One region of the Serratia sp. UGAL515B_01 genome, then DNA from elsewhere that is predicted to be linked to it. Evidence: predicted binding sites of a transcription regulator. Region 1 holds the regulator's gene; the other holds the start of a gene.
The links. Region 1 encodes CRP, which controls carbon source genes, mostly activating them, when cyclic AMP is high. Its sites were predicted from a motif close to ATGTGANNNNNNTCACAT; they were not measured.
Positions count from the first base shown of each region.

Region 2: the regulator CRP is predicted to act here: its motif matches at 1,749-1,766, upstream of rbsD (D-ribose pyranase).

Region 1 is NZ_CP109901.1:3,575,326-3,579,493, reverse strand. Features, by position in the region: gene OK023_RS16225 (YccS/YhfK family putative transporter) at 1-1,611, opposite strand, end outside; gene crp (cAMP-activated global transcriptional regulator CRP) at 1,670-2,302, opposite strand; gene OK023_RS16215 (OsmC family protein) at 2,682-3,089, shown strand; gene OK023_RS16210 (LysR substrate-binding domain-containing protein) at 3,092-4,000, opposite strand.
Region 2 is NZ_CP109901.1:3,838,475-3,842,642, reverse strand. Features, by position in the region: gene kup (low affinity potassium transporter Kup) at 1-1,692, shown strand, start outside; gene rbsD (D-ribose pyranase) at 1,850-2,269, shown strand; gene rbsA (ribose ABC transporter ATP-binding protein RbsA) at 2,277-3,782, shown strand; gene rbsC (ribose ABC transporter permease) at 3,789-4,168, shown strand, end outside.

The DNA.
Region 1 (4,168 bases):
GTTGGGTTCCTGTTCTTCCAATAACATGCGTAATGCTGTCTGGTCATATTCCAGCGCCTGATGCGCGTTTTTACGCAGTAGTCCACTTTGCCATTGTGGCCACAGCCAGATCGTTCCGCCAAATACCAGTACGCAGCCGATAAGCGTATCTATTAGCCGGGGTATCAGGAAATCGGTGCCGTTGAGAGCCAATATTTGCAACGTGTAGACGGCGGTGATGGTAAAGCCTATCACTGCCAACCCGTAGTTTTTACGCAAAACCAGATAGGCCGCGAGAGTGATTGCCAGCATAACGCAGAGCGTTGCCAGCTCTGGCAGTTGCAACTGCAGCAACCCTGAGGCAATCACTAATCCAATCACAGTACCAAGCGCACGGTGCTGGATCCTCACCCTTGTCGCGTTGTAACCGTTCTGGCTGACCAGCATAATGGTCAGCAAAATCCAATAAGGTTTGGGCAGGTTGAATATCATCCCCAGATTGCAGCCGACGGCGAGTATAACCCCCAACCGGGCAGCGTTACGCAACGCATTGGATTTTAGCGAAAGATAGCCCACCACCGCGGGCCAGAAGGGTAATCGCGACTGATTGATCATAATGTTACGGCGATAGAGTGGGCGCTGGGTTCGTAGCAGACGTGCGATCCGGCTGAAGTGGTAATAGCAGAATTGGCCAACCGGATTATCGGCATGCTGTGTAGCCACTTTTTCTAATGCGGCCAACTCGTTTTTCATAGCAAAACGCTGTGAGCGGCGATGATAAAGAATATCGTCGGCCACTTCGCGCAGGCGCGTTGCGATAACTTGCGCGTTGCGGCGGATAATCGCTTCGGCCTGACTCTGCTCCACCAGTTTTTGTACCTCTTCTGGCTGATGCAGGCTGACGGTAATGTGTTCCTGCAGATCGAGCGCGACCTGAAATATGTTTTCTAAACGCTTTTGCTCAAGGTTGCTGGCATGGGGCAAGAAATTGAGTTGTTGGTACAACAGGTTGATGAGATCCATCACTTGTTGTTGGCGTTTTAATAAAGGGGGAAGGGCGGTTTCCGGATCGATGTGTTGAGTCAGCAATGAGTATTTCGCTTCAAAATAATCGGCTAACTGCGTAAAAAGTTGGCTCAGAGATTCACGCATCGGTTGTTCTTTCCATAGCTTGAACCAGAACCAGGTAAATAACCCGTACCACGCTGTGCCTACGATATATAGCAAGGGGTTATGCCATATAGGGACGCTGCCTGCCGTGCTGAGTGAGAAAATGGCCGCGACCATTGCTGCGGGCAACAAACGGGCGTGCAGTGGACTGATTTCACCACTGACGCCAAATAACAATGCCATCCCCAACATTAGCAAGGGTAACGGAACATGCCACAGCAGAGTCTGTTGCAGCAATAAACTACTGAAGGCGAACAATAGGCCGCCAACGACTAGACGCTTGAAAAAGCGTTTGTGGGGAGTATCCAGCCCGGCGATGTTGCAACAGGCGGGAACCAGAGAGAACAGCAACCCCAATTGCAGGTTTCCAATCAGCAAACCAAAAGCCACTGGCAGGCAAAGTACCAGCGTTTGCCGCAGCGCATAATTGACTTCAGGGTGATAAATCAGGCGACGCCACATGGTTTGCCATTCTGCAGGTAGAGACACGACGCATGTTCCTGCGCCGTGTTTTCAAGGATTAACGAGTGCCGTATACGACAATGGTTTTGCCGTGAGCGGAAATCAGGTTTTGATCTTCGAGCATTTTCAGAATACGACCGACGGTTTCACGCGAGCAACCGACGATTTGGCCAATTTCTTGGCGGGTGATCTTGATCTGCATACCATCAGGATGAGTCATGGCATCGGGTTGTTTTGCCAGATTCAACAATGTTTGCGCGATGCGCCCAGTGACGTCAAGGAAAGCGAGGTTACCCACTTTCTCTGAGGTGACTTGTAGACGGCTTGCCATCTGTGCGGAAAGACGCATCAGAATATCCGGATTAACCTGGATCAGTTGGCGGAATTTTTTGTAAGAAATTTCAGCTACTTCACAAGCCGTTTTTGCTCTTACCCAAGCACTACGCTCTTGGCCTTCTTCAAATAATCCTAGCTCGCCGATGAAATCCCCTTGGTTAAGGTAAGACAGAATCATCTCTTTGCCTTCTTCATCTTTAATCAGCACCGCGACGGAGCCTTTTACGATGTAGTAAAGCGTTTCGGCCTTTTCACCTTGGTGAATCAGCGTACTCTTTGATGGATATTTGTGGATATGGCAATGAGACAGGAACCATTCAAGAGTCGGGTCTGTTTGCGGTTTGCCGAGAACCATTCGCTGTTATCCTCTGTTGTTATCGCTGCCTTGTATCACAGGGGTCAGAGTTCCCTGTAAACGTGCCTATAGCCTGGTTTTTTATTAGTGGCTATCAACAGGTTTGAGGCATGTTATAGAAATATGCTTGTGTTCTAGCATATTGACTTGCGCGGAGTGCTGCAAGCTACATTCTGTTAACATACCAATATAGGAACCTTTCCTTTGGCAGTTCCCTGAAAATCGAACACCTGGAAAGAGTTATTGCGACTTTGTTTGTAGCACAGAGTGAGGCGAGTGTCTTGTATTGTCTCGCTTCAGCATGACTAGCATCAGGTTCCGTTGTCAGTTTCTATGCGAAAGCTTACTTTGTTTTCAGAAGTTAACCGGAGAGTACAAAATGCAGGCAAGAGTGAAATGGGTTGAGGGGCTGACTTTTTTGGGGGAGTCAGCTTCTGGTCATCAGGTGTTGATGGATGGTAACGCGGGGGATAAAGCACCAAGCCCAATGGAGATGGTGTTAATGTCCGTTGGGGCGTGCAGTGCCATTGATGTGGTGTCAATTCTCCAAAAAGGCCGTAACGATATTGTTAATTGTGAGGTAAAACTGACCTCAGAACGTCGTGAAGAAGCTCCTCGTCTGTTTACCCATATCAACCTGCACTTTATTGTGACCGGTAACGGGCTGACCGATAATATTGTTGAACGAGCGGTTAATCTTTCCGCAGAGAAATACTGCTCTGTAGCGCTGATGCTGAACAAAGCCGCTAGCGTTACCCATACTTTTGAAATCTGTGAAATTGCCTGAGCCTACCATCGATAGCGCTGGCAGTGAACGCGTAATAAATCCAGAAATTGCCGCGCCGTAATGGTTAGCGGCGATTTTTGCGAGTACAGCACGCAATACTGTGCTTGCGGCAGATTGTCGATAGGTAATGTCACCAGTCGGTGCTGTAAATAGAGCGGTGTCGCCATTGCTCGAGCGACTATCGCCAGATAGCCCGCTTCCAAGACCATATTCAGCCCGCATGCCACTGAATCTGTACGTATAGGCGTATGGGGCAACTGTTGGTAGAAAGTGCCGAGTATCGATTGTAGTTGTTGGTAATACCCCATGTCGGTTTCCGGTAATACGAGTTTTGCTTCACGGAGTTCATCCATTGATGTCGCCTGCATCAGGGGGTGTCCTTGGCGTGCAATAATGCAAAATGAAGCGTTGAATAGCGGTTCGCGCACTAAATCCTGCAACGGGAGTTCAGCGCTGAAAGTGCCGACGGCAAAATCCAGCCGCCCCTCACGTAATGCTGGTAGCAATGTAGAAATCTGGGCTTCACGGATGAGCAGATTGGCCTGTGGAAACGGTTGTTTAAATTCCTCTACCAGTGCCGGGAGTACCGTGAGTGCCAGCAAAGAAGAGCATCCAACAGCAACGCTGCCCTGTGAATGCTGGTTCAACTGTTTTATCTCATCGGCGGCACGCTGCAGTTCTTCCAGAATCAACTGCATCCGTAGAGAGAAGGTGCGGCCTGTTTCGGTCAATGTCATCCCTTGGTTACTTCTAATGATTAACTGGGTTTCTAACACTTGCTCCAATTCGCGGATAGTGCGACTGACTGCCGGTTGAGATTGCCCAAGCGTGCGCGCCGCAGCGCGAATACTACCGCTGCGGATCACTTGCTGGAAAACCTTCAGTTGCTGCAACTTTGGTAAATACCCCATTTCTACCCCTATCAGCAAAAGTCATCATCAATTAAAAAATTGTATCTTATGCAGTTAATAAAAAGCCTATAGATTCCACGGGATTGATATAAGTGATTGTTATTTAAAGTTATAAGTGATGTCGATCACACTATCAACATAAGCCCGCCATGATGTGGGACCTTAGCG
Region 2 (4,168 bases), 260 kb from region 1:
CTGGTTGTCATCGTTTCCCTTAAGTATCTCACCTACGTCATGCGTGCAGATAATGCCGGTGAAGGGGGGATCCTCACGTTAATGTCCTTGGCTGGGCGTAATACTTCTGCCCGCACCACATCATTACTGGTGATCCTTGGCCTGATTGGTGGCAGCTTCTTTTATGGTGAGGTTGTGATCACACCGGCAATATCGGTAATGTCGGCAATAGAGGGACTGGAAATAGCAGCTCCTTCATTGGACCCCTATATCGTACCGTTGTCTATTCTGGTATTGACCTTATTGTTTGTGATCCAAAAGCGTGGCACCGGTAGCGTTGGTAAGTTATTTGCACCTGTGATGCTTCTGTGGTTTATCGTACTGGCAGTGCTTGGTGCCCGCAGCATCATTGCCAACCCTGAAGTGTTGCAGGCAATGAACCCTAAATGGGCACTTAACTTCTTTGTTGAATACAAGAAGGTGTCGTTCTTCGCACTTGGTGCAGTGGTGCTTTCAATTACCGGCGTGGAAGCGCTTTATGCGGATATGGGCCACTTTGGCAAATTCCCTATTCGTTTGGCCTGGTTCACCGTGGTACTGCCCTCACTGGTGATCAATTATTTTGGTCAAGGTGCACTGCTGCTGAAAAATCCGGAAGCGATCAAAAACCCCTTCTTCTTGTTGGCTCCTGACTGGGCACTGATCCCGCTATTGATTTTGGCTACGCTGGCAACGGTGATTGCCTCTCAGGCGGTTATTTCCGGGGTGTTTTCATTGACTCGCCAGGCTGTACGGCTGGGGTATCTATCACCGATGCGCATTATCCATACTTCGGAAATGGAATCAGGCCAGATCTATATTCCGGTAATCAACTGGACGCTGTATATCGCGGTAGTACTGGTGATCGTGGGCTTTGAACATTCCAGCAACCTGGCGGCGGCATACGGCATTGCGGTGACCGGTACCATGGTGTTAACCAGCGTTCTTATAACCTCAGTGGCGATCAAAAACTGGCATTGGAATCGTTTTCTAGTGGTCGGTATCCTGGTAATTCTGTTGATTATTGATCTGCCAATGTTTGCGGCAAACGCTCTGAAACTGTTCTCTGGCGGTTGGTTACCACTGACGTTAGCGTTGGTCATGTTGATTATCATGACGACTTGGAAAAGCGAACGTTTCCGTCTGTTGCGACGTATGCATGAGCATGGAAACTCACTTGAAGCCCTGATTACATCACTGGAAAAATCCCCACCGGTTCGCGTGCCTGGTACCGCGGTGTTTATGTCCCGTGCGGTTAACGTTATCCCGTTTGCACTGTTGCATAACCTTAAACATAACAAAGTGCTGCATGAGCGGATAGTCTTGTTAACCTTGCGTACCGAAGATGCTCCGTATGTCCATAATGTCCGCCGAGTCACTATTGAGCAGCTTTCACCTAGCTTTTGGCGCGTAGTTGCCAGCTATGGCTGGCGTGAAACGCCAAACGTCGAGGAGGTTTTCCACCGCTGTGGGCTGGAAGGGTTGTCATTCAGGATGATGGAGACTTCCTTTTTCTTGTCTCATGAGTCTCTGTTCCTCAATAAACGGCCATGGTACCTGTATCTGCGCGGTAAACTGTTTATCGCTCTTAGCCGCAATGCGTTGCGTGCAGCCGATCAATTTGAGATACCACCGAACAGGGTTATCGAATTGGGAACTCAGGTCGAGATATAAATCATGGGCTCAGCATTTGCTGGGCTCTTTTACTTCGTTAGTCGAATACTAATACGTTTCGATGGCGATCACATTTCCTCAACTCTGCTGTTGCCTTCTCATGAGGTTTTTTTAAACTCCACCGTGAGCGAAACGTTTCGCTATTGGAGCAAAAATCATGAAAAAAGGCGTTCTACTGAATTCGGATGTTTCTGCGGTTATTTCCCGCCTCGGCCATACCGATCAGATCACTATTTGCGATGCAGGGTTACCCATTCCAGCCGCAGCGCAGCGCATTGATCTGGCATTGACCCAAGGAATACCTACATTTTTGCAGGTCGTGGAGGCAGTGACGCAGGAAATGCAGGTAGAAAGTGCCCTCTTGGCGGAAGAGATTGTTAAGCAAAATCCGTTACTCCATGAAGCGTTGCTGATTCAACTGGGTCAACTTGGCCAACTCCAGGGAAATACCATCAGTATTGGCTATATCAGCCACAGTGATTTTAAGGTAAAAACCGAGCACAGCCGTGCGGTGATCCGCAGTGGAGAATGTTCGCCTTATGCGAATGTGATCCTCTGCTCCGGCGTAACTTTCTGAGGCATCTATGCAACCTCTACTGCAACTGAAAGGGATCGACAAAGCTTTTCCCGGCGTGAAGGCGCTTTCTGGTGCCGCTCTCAACGTTTATCCCGGCAAAGTGATGGCGCTGGTAGGAGAGAATGGTGCCGGGAAATCCACCATGATGAAAGTGTTGACCGGTATTTACAGCAAAGACGCGGGTAGTCAGTATTTTCTCGGTAAAGAGGTTTTTTTCAAAGGACCGAAGGAGTCGCAAGAGGCGGGAGTAGGCATCATTCATCAGGAACTGAACCTGATCCCACAGCTGACGATTGCCGAGAACATCTTTCTTGGCCGTGAATTCGTCAATCGCTTTGGCCGTATTGATTGGAAACGTATGTATGCCGAAGCGGATAAACTGTTGGCGCGGCTGAACCTACGCTATAGCAGCCATCGGCTGGTGGGGGAACTGTCGATTGGCGATCAGCAAATGGTGGAGATTGCCAAGGTGCTGAGCTTTGAATCCAAAGTCATCATTATGGATGAACCCACCGATGCCCTGACCGATACTGAAACAGCCTCATTGTTTAACGTGATCAACGAGCTGAAAGCTGAAGGGCGTGGCATTGTCTATATTTCCCATCGTTTGAAAGAGATTTTTGAAATCTGCGACGATGTGACCGTTTTCCGTGACGGGCAGTTTATTGCCGAGAGTCCGGTGGCCGAGTTGCAGGAAGATACGCTGATTGAAATGATGGTAGGGCGCAAGCTGGAAGAACAGTATCCACGTATTAACCAGTCACGCGGTGAAAAACGCCTGCAAGTTAGCCATGTTTCAGGTCCTGGTGTGCAGGATGTCAGTTTTACTTTATATCGTGGCGAAATTTTAGGTGTTGCGGGCCTGATGGGGGCCGGGCGTACCGAGTTAATGAAGATTTTGTACGGTGCGGCACCACGTAAAAGCGGAACGATAAACCTTGATGGCCATGAGGTGGTCACCCATTCCCCTCAGGACGGGCTGGCAAATGGCATCGTCTATATCTCGGAAGATCGCAAACGTGATGGACTGGTGTTGGGAATGTCGGTGAAGGAAAACATGTCACTGACTGCACTGCGCTATTTCAGTCGTTCCGGCGGCAGCCTGAAACATGCGGATGAGCAGCAGGCCGTGAGTGACTTTATACGTTTGTTCAACATCAAAACGCCTTCGATGGAGCAGCCGATTGGTCTGCTTTCCGGTGGTAATCAACAGAAAGTGGCGATTGCCCGTGGCTTGATGACTAGGCCTAAGGTGTTGATCCTCGACGAACCGACACGCGGTGTCGACGTGGGAGCAAAAAAAGAGATTTATCAGTTAATCAACCAGTTTAAGCAGGAAGGGCTGAGCATCATTCTGGTTTCTTCAGAAATGCCGGAAGTGCTAGGGATGAGTGATCGTATTCTGGTCATGCATGAAGGGCATCTCAGTGGTGAATTCCCTATTGAACAGGCCACCCAGGAAGTGCTTATGGCCGCGGCCGTCGGCAAGCAATACGGCGTAAAGCAGGAGTAATCAGATATGAGTTCACAGAGTGTTGCAAAGCGCTGGTTCAGTAAAGAGGGGTTGTTGGAGCAGAAATCGTTGATTGCACTGCTGGTGCTGATTGCGGTGGTTTCCTCAATGAGCCCGAATTTTTTCACCGTTAATAACCTGTTCAATATTCTGCAGCAAACGTCAGTCAACGCCATTATGGCGGTTGGCATGACACTCGTGATCCTGACCTCCGGCATCGATTTGTCTGTGGGATCGCTGCTTGCGTTAACGGGAGCCGTAGCCGCTTCCATTGTGGGTTTCGAAATAAACGCCGTGGTTGCCGTTGCAGCTGCGCTGGCATTAGGGGCCGCAGTAGGTGCCTGTACAGGCGTTATCGTTGCAAAAGGTAAGGTTCAGGCGTTTAT